4 regions of the Azospira inquinata genome follow, and region 1 is predicted to be linked to each of the others. Evidence: predicted binding sites of a transcription regulator. Region 1 holds the regulator's gene; each other region holds the start of a gene.
What was found. Region 1 encodes sigma-54, which starts transcription at its own class of promoters, with help from an activator protein. Its sites were predicted from a motif close to TGGCACGCTTNCTGCTNA; they were not measured.
Positions count from the first base shown of each region.

Region 1 (4,122 bases):
CCGGGGCCGGGTGGTGGAAATCTACGGTCCGGAATCTTCCGGGAAAACCACCCTGACCCTCCAGGTCATTGCCGAAGCCCAGAAAAAAGGGGGCGTGGCCGCCTTTATCGACGCGGAACACGCCCTGGATCCCCAATACGCCCAGAAGCTGGGCGTCAAGGTGGGTGACCTGCTCATTTCCCAGCCGGATACGGGGGAACAGGCCCTGGAAATCGCCGACATGCTGGTCCGTTCCGGGGGCGTGGATGTGATTGTGGTGGACTCCGTGGCCGCCCTCACCCCCAAGGCGGAAATTGAAGGGGAAATGGGGGACTCCATGATGGGCCTCCACGCCCGTCTGATGAGCCAGGCCCTGCGCAAGCTCACCGCCAACATCAAGAAAACCAACACCCTGGTGATTTTCATCAACCAGATCCGGATGAAGATCGGCGTCATGTTCGGCAATCCGGAAACCACCACCGGGGGCAACGCCCTGAAGTTCTATGCCTCCGTGCGTCTGGACATCCGCCGCATCGGCTCCATCAAGAAGGCGGACGAGGTGATCGGCAACGAAACCCGGGTCAAGGTGGTGAAGAACAAGGTCTCCCCCCCCTTCCGGGAAGCCATTTTCGACATCCTCTACGGGGAAGGCATTTCCCGGGAAGGGGAAATCATCGAGCTGGGCGTGAACAACAAGATCGTGGAAAAGTCCGGCGCCTGGTATTCCTACAACGGGGAAAAGATCGGTCAGGGCAAGGACAATGTGCGGGAATTCCTCAAGGCTAATCCCGCCCTGGCCCAGGAAATCGAAGCCAAGATCCGCACCGCCGTGGGGGTGACCAAAGCTGCCCCCGCCCCGGAAGCCCCTACCCCCGGGGATGACTGAAAGCCTGCGCGGGCGGGCCTTGCGCCTGCTCGCCTCCCGGGAACACAGCCGTCTTGAACTGAAACGCAAGCTGGCTTCCCACGCCGAAAGCGGCGAGGAACTGGAATTGCTGCTGGACGAGCTGGAGAAAGCCCGCCTGCTTGCCAATGACCGTTACGCCGAACAGCGGGTCACCGTCCGCGGCGGCCGCTACGGTAACGCCCGCCTGGCCGGGGAATTGCGCAGCCAGGGGGTGGATGACACCACCATTGCCAACGCTTTGGCCCAGGCCGGGGATGAAACCGAGCGGGCCCTGGCGGTCTGGCGCAAAAAATTCGGCAGCCTGCCCCAGGATGCCCAGGAGCGGGCCAAGCAGGCCCGTTTTCTGGCCGGTCGGGGTTTCGGCAGCCCAACCATCCGCCGGGTGCTGCAAGGCACCTGGGATGACGAGTAAAAGGTTCGCACCATGTCCGACCCGCAAGACAGCCAAAAAGGCCACATTCTTTCCGCCCACAACCTGAAGAAGCGCTACAAGGCCCGTACCGTGGTCCAGGACGTGTCCTTCGAGGTCTGCTGTGGGGAAGTGGTGGGGCTACTGGGCCCCAACGGGGCGGGGAAAACCACCTGTTTCTATATGATCGTGGGTCTGGTGGCCGCCGATGGGGGCGCCATCTGGCTGGACAACCAGGAACTGACCCACCTGCCCATCCACCGCCGGGCCCACATGGGGGTCTCCTACCTGCCCCAGGAAGCTTCCGTGTTCCGCAAACTGAATGTGGAAGAAAACATCCAGGCGGTGCTGGAACTCCAGGAACTGGACCCGGAGGCGACCCAGAGCAAGCTGGAGGAGCTGCTCGACGAACTCCACATCGGCCATCTACGCCACACCTCCGCCGCCGCCCTCTCCGGCGGGGAACGGCGCCGGGTGGAAATCGCCCGGGCCCTGGCCACCTCCCCCCGCTTCATCCTGCTGGACGAACCCTTCGCCGGGGTGGACCCCATCGCCGTGCTGGAAATTCAGAAAATCATCCGTTTCCTCAAGGAACGGGGCATCGGCGTACTCATCACCGACCACAATGTGCGGGAAACCCTGGGCATCTGTGACCGGGCCTGTATCATCAATGAAGGCCGGGTACTGGCCGCTGGTGGGCCGGATGAGATCGTTTATAATGAAAATGTAAGAAAAGTCTATCTGGGTGAGCATTTCCGCCTCTAATCACCCCTTTCTCCCCCAACAGCAGCCCGTCTGCGGAGAAGTCATCGTCATGTTTTCTCCCATCACGCGCCCATGAAACCGACCCTCCAACTTAAACTTTCCCAGCATTTGGCGCTCACGCCCCAACTGCAACAATCCATCCGGTTGTTGCAGCTGTCCACGCTGGAACTGAACCAGGAGCTGGAGAAGTACCTGACGGAAAATCCCCTCCTGGAACGGGAGGACGAGGATTTCGACGGTCCTTCCGGGCCTGCCGCCGGGGAAGGAAGTGACAGTGCGGCCCCTGATCCGGCGGGCACCACGCCCCGGGAAACGGAGCGGGGCGAGGATGATAGCCGGGAGCACGGGGAGCCGGGGGAAAGCGCCGAAACGGGCATCCGTGCCAGCGACGAGGGCAATGCCCTGGCCGCCGGGGAGGATGACGGCTGGTATGCGGAGGGCAGCTATCCTTCCGCCTCCCGGGACGAAGAAGACGATTCGGATTACCAGGACATCCAGGCCGCCAGCACCTCCCTGCGAGACCATCTGGCCTGGCAGTTAGGCCTCACCCCCCTGAGTGACCGGGACCGGAATCTGGTACGCTTTCTCATTGAAGCCCTGGACGACGACGGCTACCTGACCCAGCCCCTGGAAGAACTGGCGGACGCCCTGCCCCCGGAGCTCGAAATCGACCTGGACGACCTGCTCATCGCCCTGCGCCACCTCCAGCATTTCGACCCCACCGGAGTGGGGGCCCGCTCTCCCCAGGAATGCCTGGCCCTGCAACTGGAAGCCCTGCCCCCGGAACCCACCCGGGATCTGGCCCTGCAACTGGTGCGCCAGTATCTGGAACTCCTGGCCGGACGGGACTTCACCAAGCTGAAAAAGCTCCTGGGCTGTGACGACGACCAGCTACGGGCCGCCGCCCATCTGGTGAAGAGCCTCAATCCCCGCCCCGGGGCCCAGTACGCCCCCCTGGATACCCGCTACATTATTCCCGACGTGGTGGTGCGCAAGCTACGCAACCAGTGGGTGGCCAGCATCAACCCGGACGCCTATCCCCGGCTGCGCATCAACCGCCTGTATTCGGATATTCTCTCCAAACACCGGGGCTCCTCCCTGGCTGGCCAGCTCCAAGAAGCCCGCTGGCTGATCAAGAACGTACAGCAGCGCTTTGACACCATTCTGCGGGTCTCCCAGGCCATCGTGGAACGCCAGCGCCAGTTCTTCGAACACGGGGAAGTGGCCATGCGCCCCCTGGTACTGCGGGAAATCGCCGAGGTGCTGGGGCTCCACGAATCCACCGTTTCCCGGGTCACCACCCAGAAATACATGGCCACCCCCCGGGGCATTTTCGAACTCAAGTATTTCTTCGGCAGCCACGTGGCCACGGAAGCGGGGGGCGCCTGTTCCGCCACCGCCATCCGGGCCCTGATCAAGCAGTTGATTGGCGGGGAAGATGCGAAAAAGCCCCTTTCCGACAGCCAGATTTCCGAGATTCTCGGGCAACAGGGCATTGTGGTGGCCCGCCGGACCATAGCAAAATACCGGGAGGCGTTGAACATCCCGCCGGCTAACCTACGCAAGACCATCTAACCAAGGAGTAAATAATATGAACCTGCACATCACCGGCCATCACGTCGAGGTTACCCCGGCTATCCGCGAATACGTCAGCAGCAAGCTGGATCGGGTGCTGCGCCACTTCGACAACGTCATTGAAGTGAATGTGATCCTCACCGTGGAAAAGCTGAAGCAAAAAGCGGAAGTCACCGTCCGGGTGCCGGGCAAGGACATCTACGTGGAAAACGAAGACAGCGACCTGTACGCTTCCGTGGACGCCCTGGTGGACAAGCTGGACCGCCAAGTGATCAAGCACAAGGAAAAGGGCCTGGCCCACAACCGGGACAGCATGGATAAGCACATCGGCGAAGCCTAATCGCTAGCACCGCCGCCGCCCCACCCAAGGGGGCGGCTACGGTGGCCGAGCGTCGCCTTTTCCGCTATGATCCGGCCACCTGAAGGGTCTCCCTCCCGCCCCCCGGGTTTCTTGTTTCTCCCATCGTCTTTCCGGGGAGTACCCTAG
Region 1 covers NZ_CP064782.1:1,648,501-1,652,622, reverse strand. The annotation lists gene recA (recombinase RecA) at 1-865, shown strand, start outside; gene recX (recombination regulator RecX) at 858-1,298, shown strand; gene lptB (LPS export ABC transporter ATP-binding protein) at 1,311-2,060, shown strand; gene Azoinq_RS07530 (RNA polymerase factor sigma-54) at 2,133-3,635, shown strand; gene hpf (ribosome hibernation-promoting factor, HPF/YfiA family) at 3,652-3,975, shown strand.

Region 2 (4,122 bases), 340 kb from region 1:
TTCAGGGAATCGCCGGTGAGGTCCGCGTGGCGATAAACATCAGCCCGCTGATAGTGGTGACAGAGGAGGACGGCCTTTTTCCCCAGACGGGCGCGGGCGGCGAGAATGCGTTCCTGGCAATCCTCGTCCTGCATTTCATTGAAGCGGTCGAAAGCGATGGTGGCTGTTTGCATGGGATTCTCGAATTCTCCGGGGGCCTGGGGCAAAAGCCTCAGCTTTGGGTCCAGGGCAGGCCGGCATGACGCCAGCCGCCGATGTGATTGCGTTGGCCTTTGGCATCCCGGTCCCCTTCAAAGCCTTCCAGGATGTTGTAGCTGCTGCCGTAACCGGCCGCCGCCGCTGCCGTGGCCGCCATATTGGAGCGGCCGCCGCTGCGGCACAGGAACATGACCAGGGATTCCGTATCCACCCGGGCCTTCAGCTGTTGCAGAAAATGGGGGTTGGGGGTGCCCCCCGGATAGATGTTCCACTCGATTTCCACCGCCTCGGGCACCCGGCCCACCCAGTCCTGCTCGGCCCGGGTACGTACATCCACCAGCTTGGCCCCGGGGGCGCTTTGCCACACCATCAGGGCCTCGGCGGGCGTGAGGGCGCCAGCGTAGGGAAGATTGAGTTCCTTGGCGCGGTTCTGGGCCAAAGCCAGGAGGTCGGCGAGTTTTCCCATGGTGTGGTCCATCAGGCAAAAGGGGTTGGGGAATTTCCCGGCCCAGGGGTGGCCTGGAGGGCCACCGGCCCGGGAGTGGAAAAATAAGGGCAGCGAGGGGGGATTATAAAACAATGCCTACCCGGGCGCATTGAGCCCGGGGCAGGGCGGCGAGTTGGGTGAAAAACCCCGTTTGGGGCGAAAAGGCTTCAAAAAGGCGGTCTCGGGGCAAAATGCACCCACTTTGAGCAGTAATCACCATGGCATGGGGGTGGCGGGCGTTGCAATTATCTCTTTTGACGTGGATGGCGGGGAAAAGTGCGGACGGGAGGACGTTTTTACCGTGCCGGCCTGGGTGGCACAGGAAACGCTGAAAATCAGATGCTTGCACTTTATTGGTGCGACTCTGGGGTAATTTGCGCACTATTGGTGCATTAAAAAAGTAAAAGTCCGTATCTTTTCTTATGGCACAATGGCCTATGGACTGTGTGGCTTTGGCACGGATTTCGCTCACTGGTTCCGCACGGATTTATTTGAATGTCACCGGATCCCCGGTATCTGCTTAGGAGACTTTGCGCTATGGCAACCCCTCAAGACGTCATGAAGTTGGTCAAGGAAAACGACGTCAAATTCGTTGATTTCCGCTTCACCGACACCCGCGGTAAGGAACAGCACGTGGGCGTGCCCATCTCCGCTTTTGACGAAGACAAGTTCGAAAGCGGTCATGCCTTTGACGGTTCCTCCATCGCCGGTTGGAAGGGGATTCAAGCCTCCGACATGCTGCTGATGCCGGATGCCGAAACCGCCTACATCGACCCCTTCTTCGACGAAACCACCCTGGTGCTGACCTGTGACGTGGTGGAACCTGCCGACGGCAAGGGCTACGACCGGGATCCCCGCTCCATCGCCAAGCGCGCCGAAGCTTACCTGAAGTCCTCCGGTATCGGTGACACCTGCTTCTTCGGCCCCGAACCCGAATTCTTCGTCTTCGATTCCGTGGAATGGAATGCGGACATGTCCGGCTCCTTCTGCAAGGTCTATTCCGAAGAAGCCGCCTGGGCTTCCGGCGAAAAGATCGAAGGCGGCAACATCGGTCACCGTCCCTCCGTCAAGGGCGGCTATTTCCCCGTTCCCCCCGTTGATTCCCTGAACGACGTGCGGGCCGCCATGTGTCTGGCCCTGGAACAATGCGGCGTGGAAGTGGAAGTGCACCACCACGAAGTGGCCACCGCCGGTCAGTGCGAAATCGGCACCAAGTTCAACTCCCTGGTGCGCCGCGCCGACTGGACCCAAGTGCTGAAGTACGTGGTTCACAATGTGGCCCACCAATACGGCAAGACCGCCACCTTCATGCCCAAGCCCATCGTTGGTGACAACGGTTCCGGCATGCACTGCCACCAATCCATCTGGAAGGACGGGCAAAACCTGTTCGCTGGCAACGGTTACGCCGGTCTGTCCGAATTCGCCCTGTACTACATTGGCGGCATCATCAAGCACGCTCGTGCCCTGAACGCCCTCACCAACCCGGGCACCAACTCCTACAAGCGTCTGGTCCCCGGCTTCGAAGCTCCGGTGAAACTGGCTTACTCCGCCAAGAACCGTTCCGCTTCCATCCGCGTGCCCTACGTGGCTTCCTCCAAGGCCCGCCGGATCGAAGTGCGCTTCCCCGATCCCATCGCCAATCCCTACCTGGCCTTCTCCGCCATGATGATGGCCGGTCTGGACGGCGTGCAAAACAAGCTGCACCCCGGGGATGCCGCCGACAAGAACCTGTACGATCTGCCGCCGGAAGAAGATGCCAAGATCCCGACCGTGTGCTCCAGCCTGGAACAGGCCCTGGATTACCTGGACAAGGATCGGGAATTCCTGACCCGTGGCGGTGTGTTCTCCAACGACTGGATCGATGCCTACATCGGCCTGAAGATGGAAGAAGTCACCAAGTTCCGCATGACCACCCACCCGGTGGAATTCGACATGTACTACAGCTGCTAATCGGCGGCTTTAGGTCGGAAAAGGACGGGGTTTCCCGTCCTTTTTTTTCGTCCCTCGCCTGGAGAAATTCGGCCGGACGGGGCTTCCCCCCGATTTGCCTAAGCCGTGGGCATCCCCTACACTTAGCCCCCGTTCTTGGATGGAGCGAAAATGAAAGCGCCTTTCCTGCTCGTGGTTTTGGGTTTGTTTGCCGTTTCGGCCCAGGCCGACATCTACAAATGTGTGGATGGGGCCGGGCATATCACCTTCTCCAATTTGCAACGGGGCGGTAGCGGCTGTAAGCGCCTCTATCTGGAACCGGCTGGTTCCTCCGGGGCGCCCCGCAGCAGTTCTTCTGCCTCCAGCTCCAGCCGCGCCGCGGCCCGGGCCAATCCTTCTCCTGCCGGTTTCCCCCGGGTGGAAGCGGATACCCAGAAGGCCCGGGATAATGACCGCCGGACCATCCTGGAACAGGAACTGGCGGGTGAGCAGAAGGGCCTGGATGATGCCCGTCATGAGCTTTCCGCCCAGGAAGGCCAGGGCGCCAAGAACCCGGAACGTTTGCAGTCCGCCCGGGACCGGGTGCAGCAGCATGAGCGCAATATCGAAGCGCTGCGCAAGGAACTCAGCAAACTCAAATAAGGGCCTCTGGCTCCTCCCTCTTCCCCCCATGCACCCCATTGTTCCCACGGCCTTTCGGGGCCTCGATTTATTGTCTTCTGCCACCATTGTCCTGGATGCGGATCAGGTCGTCTGCTACGTCAATCCGGCGGCGGAAAACCTGCTTTCCGCCAACGCCAAGGACCTGGTCTTTCACCCCCTGCAACAGCTCATCACCTATTCGGGGGGGCTGCAAAAAGCCCTGGATAACGCGGTTTCCAATGACTGGAGCTACACCGGTTACAACATTGAGGTGCGTCGCCCGGACCAGGAGGTGTTGCAGCTGAACTGCACCGTGACTCCCCTGGAGGTGCCTGGAGCCAAGCTGCTCCTGGAACTGCGCCCCATCGACCAGCAAATCCGGGCGACCCGGGAAGAGCAGCTGATTCAGCAACAGCAGGCCAGCCGGGAACTGATCCGCAATCTGGCCCATGAAATCAAAAATCCCCTGGGAGGCATTCGGGGCGCGGCCCAGCTCCTGGAACACGAACTCAACAACCCCAGCCTGCGGGAATACACCCAGGTGATCATTAAGGAGGCGGACCGGCTCCAGGATCTGATGCAGCGCCTCCTCTCTCCCCATCGCAGCATGCAGCCCGGCTCCGTCAATATCCACGAAATCCTGGAGCGGGTACGCAGCCTGCTGGTGGCCGAATTCCCCGGTCAGCTCAAGGTGCGGCGGGACTACGACACCAGCTTGCCCGAGCTGGTGGGGGACCGGGAACAACTCATCCAGGCGATTCTCAACATTGCCCGCAATGCGGCCCAGGCCATGGCGGGCAAGGGGGAAATCGTGCTGCGCACCCGGGCTATCCGTCAGGTCACCCTGGTGAAAAAGCGCTTCCGCC
Region 2 covers NZ_CP064782.1:1,989,017-1,993,138, forward strand. The annotation lists gene nadA (quinolinate synthase NadA) at 1-173, opposite strand, end outside; gene Azoinq_RS09150 (rhodanese-like domain-containing protein) at 212-664, opposite strand; gene glnA (type I glutamate--ammonia ligase) at 1,223-2,635, shown strand; gene Azoinq_RS09160 (DUF4124 domain-containing protein) at 2,786-3,256, shown strand; gene glnL (nitrogen regulation protein NR(II)) at 3,285-4,122, shown strand, end outside.
Region 2: a site for sigma-54 is predicted at 1,139-1,156, ahead of glnA (type I glutamate--ammonia ligase). Genes of this name have one in related genera too.

Region 3 (4,122 bases), 730 kb from region 1:
TGTGTTCCGGAACTGAAGCGTATGGTGGCGGGCGGGTGAAACTGTGCCCAGGAGATGGCTGCCGGTGGCGTATTGTTCAGATCGGGCTGGAGTGGGCGTCCGGGCGGGCGCTCCTTGCTGTTTTGCTGGAATGTGTTTTGCATGGCTACCGCCTGTCATCGGTGGTGATGGGGGTAGCCCGGGGCCCAGGGTTTCTGCTGCAAAAAAGGGCCAAAATTTGCGGGGATTCCCTTTAACGGTCGTGGAATTTTTCCATTATGGTGCGTAGCAAACGTCCAACCTCCTCTGCTTGCGATGGGCCCCTCCCGGGAAAGGGCGGGGCGGCGGGCCCGACTCAGTCTGTGGGGCCTGATGCCATGCTGCGGGTGCTGGTGATCGATGAGTCCCAAAGCCGGGCGGCGGATATTTGCGCCGGTCTGGTGCTGGCCGGTCATCAGGTGGCAGCCGTCCTGGCTTCGGCCCTGGATTTATCCCAGCGGGTGGAAGAACTAAAGCCGGACGTGATCCTGATTGAGACCGAAAGTCCCAGCCGGGACACCCTGGAACACCTTTCCGCCATGAACCGGGATATGCCCCGGCCGGTGATTATTTTCGCCAATGACGACGACGGGGATGTGATCCGCAAGGCGGTCAAAGCCGGTGTTGCTTCCTATGTGGTGGATGGCCTGGACCCGTCCCGAATCAAGCCTATTGTGGAGGTGGCCCGGGTCCGCTTCGAGGAAACCCAGGCCCTGCGCCGGGAGCTGGAACAGGCCACGCAAAAGCTTTCTGACCGGAAGATCATCGATCAGGCCAAGGGCCTTTTGATGAAAACCCGTCAGCTGGATGAGGATCAGGCCTATCACACCCTCCGCCGTCTTGCCATGGACCGGGGGCAGAGCCTCTCCAAGGTGGCTCAGGATATGGTGGCTATGGCCAAGCTCTTGCTCTGATGTAAGAGCAGGAGGATGGCCCCCAGGGGGAGAACTCTAGCGGTAGAGGGGAGCGGACCCGATATTTCGGGGTGCCAAGGGCCGGGGTCGGCTGGAGGCCTCCCGGGCGCAAAATTGCCCGAGGCTGGTGGCAAAGTGGGAAGGGGACCCTGGACAGCGTCCCTTCTTTTGGGCGGGGCGCGAGGCGGGGACTAAGCCAGCAACAGGGAGGCCAGGGTCAGGGTCCCCCCTAGGGTGCCGCCTAGGCAGGTGAGGCCCGCCAGGAGAAACTTGGCCACCTCATCCCCCTCGCCACAGAGCCGATCTACCCCGGAAAAGCACAGTTGGATGCTGGAGAGCAGAGCGAAGCCAATGAACACTTCGCTGTAAAAAAGACTGGGAATGAGCAGGGCGAAGCTGGAAAGCCACAGGGGAATGGGGGTGATGGCAATTAAGACCATGGCTTCCCGTAATCCCAAGGAAAAATGAAAGCGCCGCCCAATGGTGCGGCACAGCAGGGCCACCAGGGGTAGGAGCAGCAACTGAGTCAGCCCAAATCGGAGGGCCAGGGCGTTCCATTCCCAAGCCGGGTGGAGTTCCTGGAGGGAGGACATATGGGTGCCCAGATAGGCCACCATGTAAGCCGAAAAAGTGGCCCCCGGTAACATAATCAGCAGCCAGGCCCAGAGGGGATGGGGCAGGCGGCGCCCGGTTCTTCCCGCAGACGGCGGCGGGGGGAGGGGCAGGGTGGAGGGGGCGGTGAAGGGCAGATTCATAGGGAGAAAGGCCTAGCTTGCGGCGCCCCTGGGGCGCAGTTCCGGGAAGGCTTTATCCTAAAGAGGGCGTGTTACGGGAATTTGAAGGGGAGGCGCCTGGCCGATTCCCTGGCCTTGTGCGTGATTGCCGCCAATCTGCACCGAGCTTGTGCGATAGACAACGGCTAGAAAGAGGATCTCAGGATAAAGCTTGCTTGCATTGTGTTGTGTAATGTTTTGATTTATAAGTAGATGATTGGATAATTTGGCCCCTGGCATACGGTTTGCTTAATGCTGCTCATCAATTGAACCAACGGCGGTTCAATCCGATGTCGGTCTGATTTGGCGATCAGTGACCGGAGTTGATGGACAAAGGCGTCCATCTCCACGCTGCGACTTTTGTTGCAGCGCTGGGGGTGTGACGCCTTCTTTTTTTTTTGGTGGCTAGGAGCTGAAATGGACAAGAAACAGGAGCGCCAAGATGAGGTGCAATTGTCTCGCCGGGAGTTCGTCAAATCCGCCGGCTTATTTGGTGCGGGGGCGGCCATGATGGGCTTGGGTGTCGGATCAGCCTCCTCCGCCTGGGCGGCAGGCTCGGATGGGCCGGAAAAAACGGAAGTCCGGGTGGGGTTTATCCCCCTGACGGACTGTGCCTCGGTGGTGATGGCCGCGGTCAAAGGCTTCGATAAAAAGTACGGCATCAAGATCATTCCGTCCAAGGAGGCATCTTGGGCCGGGGTGCGGGACAAGCTGGTCAATGGGGAACTGGATGCGGCCCACGTGTTGTATGGCCTAGTCTATGGGGTGCAGCTGGGGATCGGCGGCCCGAAAAAGGACATGTCCGTTCTCATGACCTTGGATAACAACGGCCAGGGGATCAGCCTTTCCAACCAGCTGCACCAGAAGGGGGTGACGGACGGGGCCTCCCTGCGCAAGCTGATTTCCACGGAAAAGCGGGAATATGTGTTTGCCCAGACCTTTCCCACCGGTACCCACGCCATGTGGCTGTATTACTGGCTGGCGACCTACGGCATTAATCCGATCCATGACGTGAAAACCATTACGGTGCCGCCCCCTCAAATGGTGGCCAATATGCGGATCGGCAATATGGATGGATTCTGTGTAGGGGAACCCTGGAATCAGCGGGCCATCGTGGATAAGGTGGGTTTTTCCGTGGCGACCAGCCAGGACGTCTGGCCCGATCATCCGGAAAAGGTCCTGGGGACTACCTCGGACTTTGTGACCAAGTATCCCAAGACCGCCCTGGCCCTGACCTGTGCGGTCCTGGAAGCTTCCCGCTGGATTGACGCCAACCTGGCCAATCGCCGGGAAACGGCGGAAGTCATTGCCGGCAAAGCCTACGTGAATACGCCGGCCGATGTGATTCTGGGGCGCATGATGGGGCGCTATGAAAACGGCCTGGGCAAGACCTGGGATGACAAGCACCACATGAAGTTCTTTAACGACGGTCAGGTCAATTTCCCCTACCTGTCCGATGGCATGTGGTTCCTCACCCAGCACAAGCGCTGGGGCCTGTTGCGCCAGGACCCGGATTATCTGGGGGTGGCCAGGAAAATTAACCAGATCGCCCTCTATAAGCAGGCTGCCGCCCGGGTCGGGGTGCCCCTGCCCAAGAGCGATATGCGCACATCCAGGCTTATTGATGGGGTGGTGTGGGACGGTAAAGATCCCAAGAAATACGCGGCCTCCTTTAAGGTCCGCGCCTAATCACGCCTCGGGCCGCCGGGACGGAAGCCGGTGGCCGCCGATTCTGACTGAATGGGAGACTATTCCATGACCACCCTGACTCTCCTCCAGGAAGCCCCCCACCCGGAGGCTTCCTCCCCAGACCAGACCGTAGCCATGGCAGCGGCCAGCCCGGAATCCCCGGCGGCCGTGGCGCCGGTAAAGAGCAAACCTGCCCAGGGCAGCCACCGCCCCCCTCGCCAGGGGGAAAGCCGGTTGCGGGCTTTTATCAAAATCCTGTTGCCCCCCCTTTTGGGCCTGGCTGTCTTTGTGGGACTGTGGGCCCTGGTATCCATGACCAGCCCCCAGCTGCCTGGGCCCGTGAAAACCTGGCATTCCGCCGTGGAGGTGTTTGCGGATCCGTTTTATCGCAATGGTCCGAATGATCTGGGGATTGGCTGGAATATCCTCAATTCCCTGGGGCGGGTGGGGATTGGTTTTGGTCTGGCGGCCCTGGTGGGGATTCCCGCCGGCTTCCTACTGGGGCGCTTTGAGTTTCTCCACCGCATGAGCGCCCCGGTGATCAGTCTGCTGCGCCCGGTATCGCCCCTGGCCTGGCTGCCCATCGGCCTGCTGGTGTTCAAATCCGCCAATCCGGCGGCCATCTGGGTGATTTTCATCTCCTCCATCTGGCCCATGATCATCAACACCGCCGTGGGGGTCCAACGCATCCCCCGGGATTACCTGAACGTGGCCCGGGTGCTCAATCT
Region 3 covers NZ_CP064782.1:919,275-923,396, reverse strand. The annotation lists gene Azoinq_RS04060 (nitrate reductase) at 1-39, shown strand, start outside; gene Azoinq_RS04055 (ANTAR domain-containing response regulator) at 342-932, shown strand; gene Azoinq_RS04050 (DUF1282 family protein) at 1,124-1,687, opposite strand; gene Azoinq_RS04045 (CmpA/NrtA family ABC transporter substrate-binding protein) at 2,213-3,394, shown strand; gene ntrB (nitrate ABC transporter permease) at 3,461-4,122, shown strand, end outside.
Region 3: a site for sigma-54 is predicted at 1,940-1,957, ahead of Azoinq_RS04045 (CmpA/NrtA family ABC transporter substrate-binding protein). Genes of this name have one in related genera too.

Region 4 (4,122 bases), 330 kb from region 1:
CGGCGGGAGGCGCCCGGGTCTGGGGCTATGACCGCTGGGGGGAAGCCTGCTTCTACCACCAGGTCTACGAATGCCGGGCGCCCCAGGGCTTGGACGAGGAAGACGGCGAACTGTTCGAGGAAGCCCGCAGCTACGGCCAGTCCCGCATGGCCTGGCGTTTGGGCGGCCAATGGCTGGTCTGCACCCGGGAACACGGGGCAGCCTGTGCCTGTGCGCCGGAATATCGGCATTACACCCTGAGCAAGGGCCTGCCCCGCTAGGGCGGCCCCATTACAACCCAAAGGAAATAAAGGAACTCAAGATGGCCAATTTCAGCGTAACCCTGCCCTCCGGCGTGGAATGGACCCCCAACTTCGTGGCCGGGATCGACCAGGAAAAATGCATCGGCTGTGGCCGTTGTTTCAAGACCTGCGGCCGGGATGTACTGTCCCTCATGGCCGTGGATGACGAAGGGGAACTGGTGGCCCTGGAGGACGGGGATGATGATGACTACGAAAAGAAGGTGATGACCGTGGTCCATCCGGAAAACTGCGTGGGCTGCGAAGCCTGTGCCCGGAACTGTTCCAAGAAGTGCATCAGCCACACCCCGGCCACGGTGTGAGGCGGTAGCCGCCCTTGGTCGGGCGGCGGGCCGGAGGCGGCCGGGGAGGCGAAGGAGAATGTGATGGATGCCCGAAGCTATCTGTCTTTGATGGATCACGCCCGTCTGGCGGCCCTGCCCCGGGAGCGGGACGATGAATACGAGGACATTCTGGCCCTCCTGCTGGAGGCGGCGCCCCCCCCCGGGCCCCTAGACCCGGATCGGCGCCGTCTGGCGGCGGCCCTGGCCCTGGGCTCCATGGGCCAGAACCATCTCTGGCAGGATCTGGGCCTGCCCAGCCGGGACGTGCTGGGCAGGCTCATGGCGGACCATTTCCCTTCCCTGGTGCGGGCCAACCGGCCGGCCATGCGCTGGAAAAAGTTTTTCTACAAGCAACTCTGCGACCGGGCCCAGGTGCGGGCCTGCCGCGCCCCCTCCTGCGGCGTCTGTGCCAGTTACGGGGAATGCTTTGGCAGTGAAGATGGGGCGCCCCTGGTCCATTTCCGCACCCTGCCCGGGGGGCGGGCCTTGCCCGGCTGAGGCCGGGAGGGGCAAGCCACCCGGAAGGGCCTTTTCGGGCCGAGGGATTCCAACTCCGGCTTTTCTCCTACATCCCCCATAAAAAAGCCCCGCTGGGCGGGGCTGGGGGAATGGGGCTGGGGCGAATCAGGCGGGGACGCCCAGGATGACGTGGCTGGCCTTGAACAGCACCGTGGCATCCCGGCCTTCGGCCAGGCCCAGCTCCAGCACCGCGTCGTTGGTGATAATGGCGTACACCGTGCTGCCTCCGGCCAGGGTTACGGCCACTTCCGTATTCACCGCCCCCTTGACCAGCTTGCTCACCTTGCCGGAAGCCCGGTTGCGGGCGGACAGCTTGATATCCCCGTCCTCCGTGAGGAGCATCACCCAGGGGGCCTTGATCAGGGCGATGGCTTCCTTGCCCACCGCCAGTTCCAGGGTCTGGACACTGGTCTGGGTGACGATGGCGGTGATTTTGTCCCCCCCGGCGGTGGTCAGTTCCACTTCCGCGTTAATGGCTCCGGGACGGATGGCGGTGACTTTTCCGCTGAACAGGTTACGGGCGCTGGCTTTCATGTCGGTTCTCCTGGGCAATGCCACAAGCTGGTGCGCTATGCACCAAAGTAGATAATGAACTGCTGCCTGACTGAAACCATTCTAGGAAAAAGCGCTGCTAAGTCACAACCATAGCGACGACAATAGTTCAAAATGATTATGGCAGGCTATTTGCTCCTGCTGTACCGTTGTATAACTCATTACATATTCTGTAAGGAATCTGCCATGCCCCAGAGCAACGCCAAACTGGTGGGCAAGCTGGCCCTGGAAACCGAATTCGGCCCCTTCCTTGGGGATACCCGCATCCGCCTCCTGGAAGCCATCGACCGCCACGGTTCCATTTCCCAGGCGGCCAAGGCGGTTCCCTTGTCCTATAAAGCGGCTTGGGACGCCCTGGATGCCATGAACAATCTGGCGGAAGAGCCCCTGGTGGTGCGTACCACCGGTGGCAAACACGGGGGCGGTACGGTGCTCACCGACTACGGTCGCAAGATCATCGGCCTGTTCCGGGCCATGGAGCAGGAATACCAGGATGCCCTGGACCGGCTGACGGAGCGTATGGACGAGGTGCAGAGCGGGGACATGCGCAAGTTCCAGTCCATGATGCGGCGCCTGTCCATGAAAACCAGTGCCCGCAACCAGTTCGTCGGGAAAATCGTCGGCCTGCGGGAAGGGGATGTGGATTTCGAGGTGCGCATTCGCCTGGAGGCGGACCATGAGGTGGTGGCCGTCATTACCCGGGAATCGGCGGAAACCCTGGAACTGGCCATCGGCAAGGAAGTCTTCGCCTTCGTCAAAGCCTCCTCCCCGGTACTGATTACCGACCCGGCCCTGAAAATCACCGCCCGCAACCAGCTGTGGGGCGAGGTGGTGCAAATCCACGACGGCCCGGTGAATAGCGAGGTCACCCTGGCCCTCTCCGGGGGCAAGAGCGTCACCGCCGTGGTGACCAAAAACAGTATTGAAAACCTGGGCCTGGCGCCGGGCGTCAAGGCCTGCGCCGTGTTCAAGGCCTCCAGCGTGATTCTGGCGGTTTACGCCTGATTTTTTATCTTTTACGAGGAGTGTGTAATGCCCAAACGCTTTTCCCGTTCCTGGCTGGTCGGCCTCTGTTTGGCCGCCGGTATTTCTTCCCTCTCCGCCCTGGCCCGGGCCGATGAGGTAGCGGTGGCGGTGGCCGCCAATTTCACCGCCCCCATGCAGAAAATTGCCGCCCAGTTCGAAAAGGACACGGGCCACAAAGCGGTGCTGTCCTTCGGCGCCACCGGCCAGTTCTATGCCCAGATCAAGAACGGAGCGCCTTTTGAAGTGTTCCTGGCTGCCGACGACGAAACCCCCATGAAGCTGGAAAAGGAAGGGGGCATTGAGCCGGGCAGCCGCTTCACCTACGCCATCGGCAAACTGGTGCTGTGGAGCGCCAAATCCGCCCTGGTGGATGGCAAGGGGGAAGTGCTGAAGCGGGGCGGGTTTGACCACCTGTCCATCGCCAATCCCAAGCTGGCCCCCTACGGCCTGGCCTCCGTGGAAACCATGAAATCCCTGGGCATCTACGACAGCCTGCAAAGCAAGATCGTCCAGGCGGGCAACATTTCCCAGGCCTACCAGTTTGTCGCCACGGGCAATGCCCTGCTGGGTTTTGTCGCCCTCTCCCAGGTTTGGGAAAACGGTCGCCTGAAGTCCGGTTCCGCCTGGATTGTGCCCCCCAAGCTCTATAACCCCATCCGTCAGGACGGGGTGGTGCTCACCAAGGGCAAGGGCAAACCGGCCGCCGAAGCCCTGATGAAATACCTCAAGGGCGCCAAGGCCAAGGCCATCATCAAATCCTACGGCTACGACCTGTAAGCCCGTCTGTCGGCGGACCTTTTTCGGAAGGTTCGCCGGGCTGGCGCCTGGGGGCCCGGCCCCCATTTTTTTCTGCGGATTTTGTTATGTTCAGCCCTGACGACTGGGGGGCCATACGCCTGACCCTGGCCCTGGCGACCCTGGTGACCCTGCTGCTGATGCTGGTGGGTACCCCCATTGCCTGGTGGCTGGCCCGTACCCGCTCCGCCTGGAAAGGCCCGGTGGGCGCCCTGGTGGCTCTGCCCCTGGTGCTGCCCCCCACGGTACTGGGCTTCTATCTGCTGGTGGTCATGGGCCCCAACGGCCCCGTGGGCCACTTCACCCAGGCCCTGGGCCTGGGCACCTTACCCTTTACTTTCACCGGCCTGGTGGTGGGCTCGGTGATCTATTCCCTGCCCTTCGTGGTCCAGCCCGTGCAGAACGCCTTTGAGGCCATGGGAGACCGTCCCCTGGAAGTGGCGGCGACCCTGCGGGCTTCCCCCTGGGACCGGTTCTGTACCGTGGCCCTGCCCCTGGCAGTGCCTGGCTTTCTTTCCGGCGCCATTCTGGGATTCGCCCATACGGTGGGGGAATTCGGCGTAGTGCTGATGATCGGCGGCAATATCCCGGGGGAAACTCGGGTAGTG
Region 4 covers NZ_CP064782.1:1,321,760-1,325,881, reverse strand. The annotation lists gene Azoinq_RS06020 (hypothetical protein) at 1-260, shown strand, start outside; gene fdxB (ferredoxin III, nif-specific) at 302-601, shown strand; gene Azoinq_RS06010 (nitrogen fixation protein NifQ) at 665-1,120, shown strand; gene Azoinq_RS06005 (TOBE domain-containing protein) at 1,247-1,675, opposite strand; gene Azoinq_RS06000 (TOBE domain-containing protein) at 1,880-2,698, shown strand; gene modA (molybdate ABC transporter substrate-binding protein) at 2,726-3,496, shown strand; gene modB (molybdate ABC transporter permease subunit) at 3,583-4,122, shown strand, end outside.
Region 4: a site for sigma-54 is predicted at 1,815-1,832, ahead of Azoinq_RS06000 (TOBE domain-containing protein). Genes of this name have one in related genera too.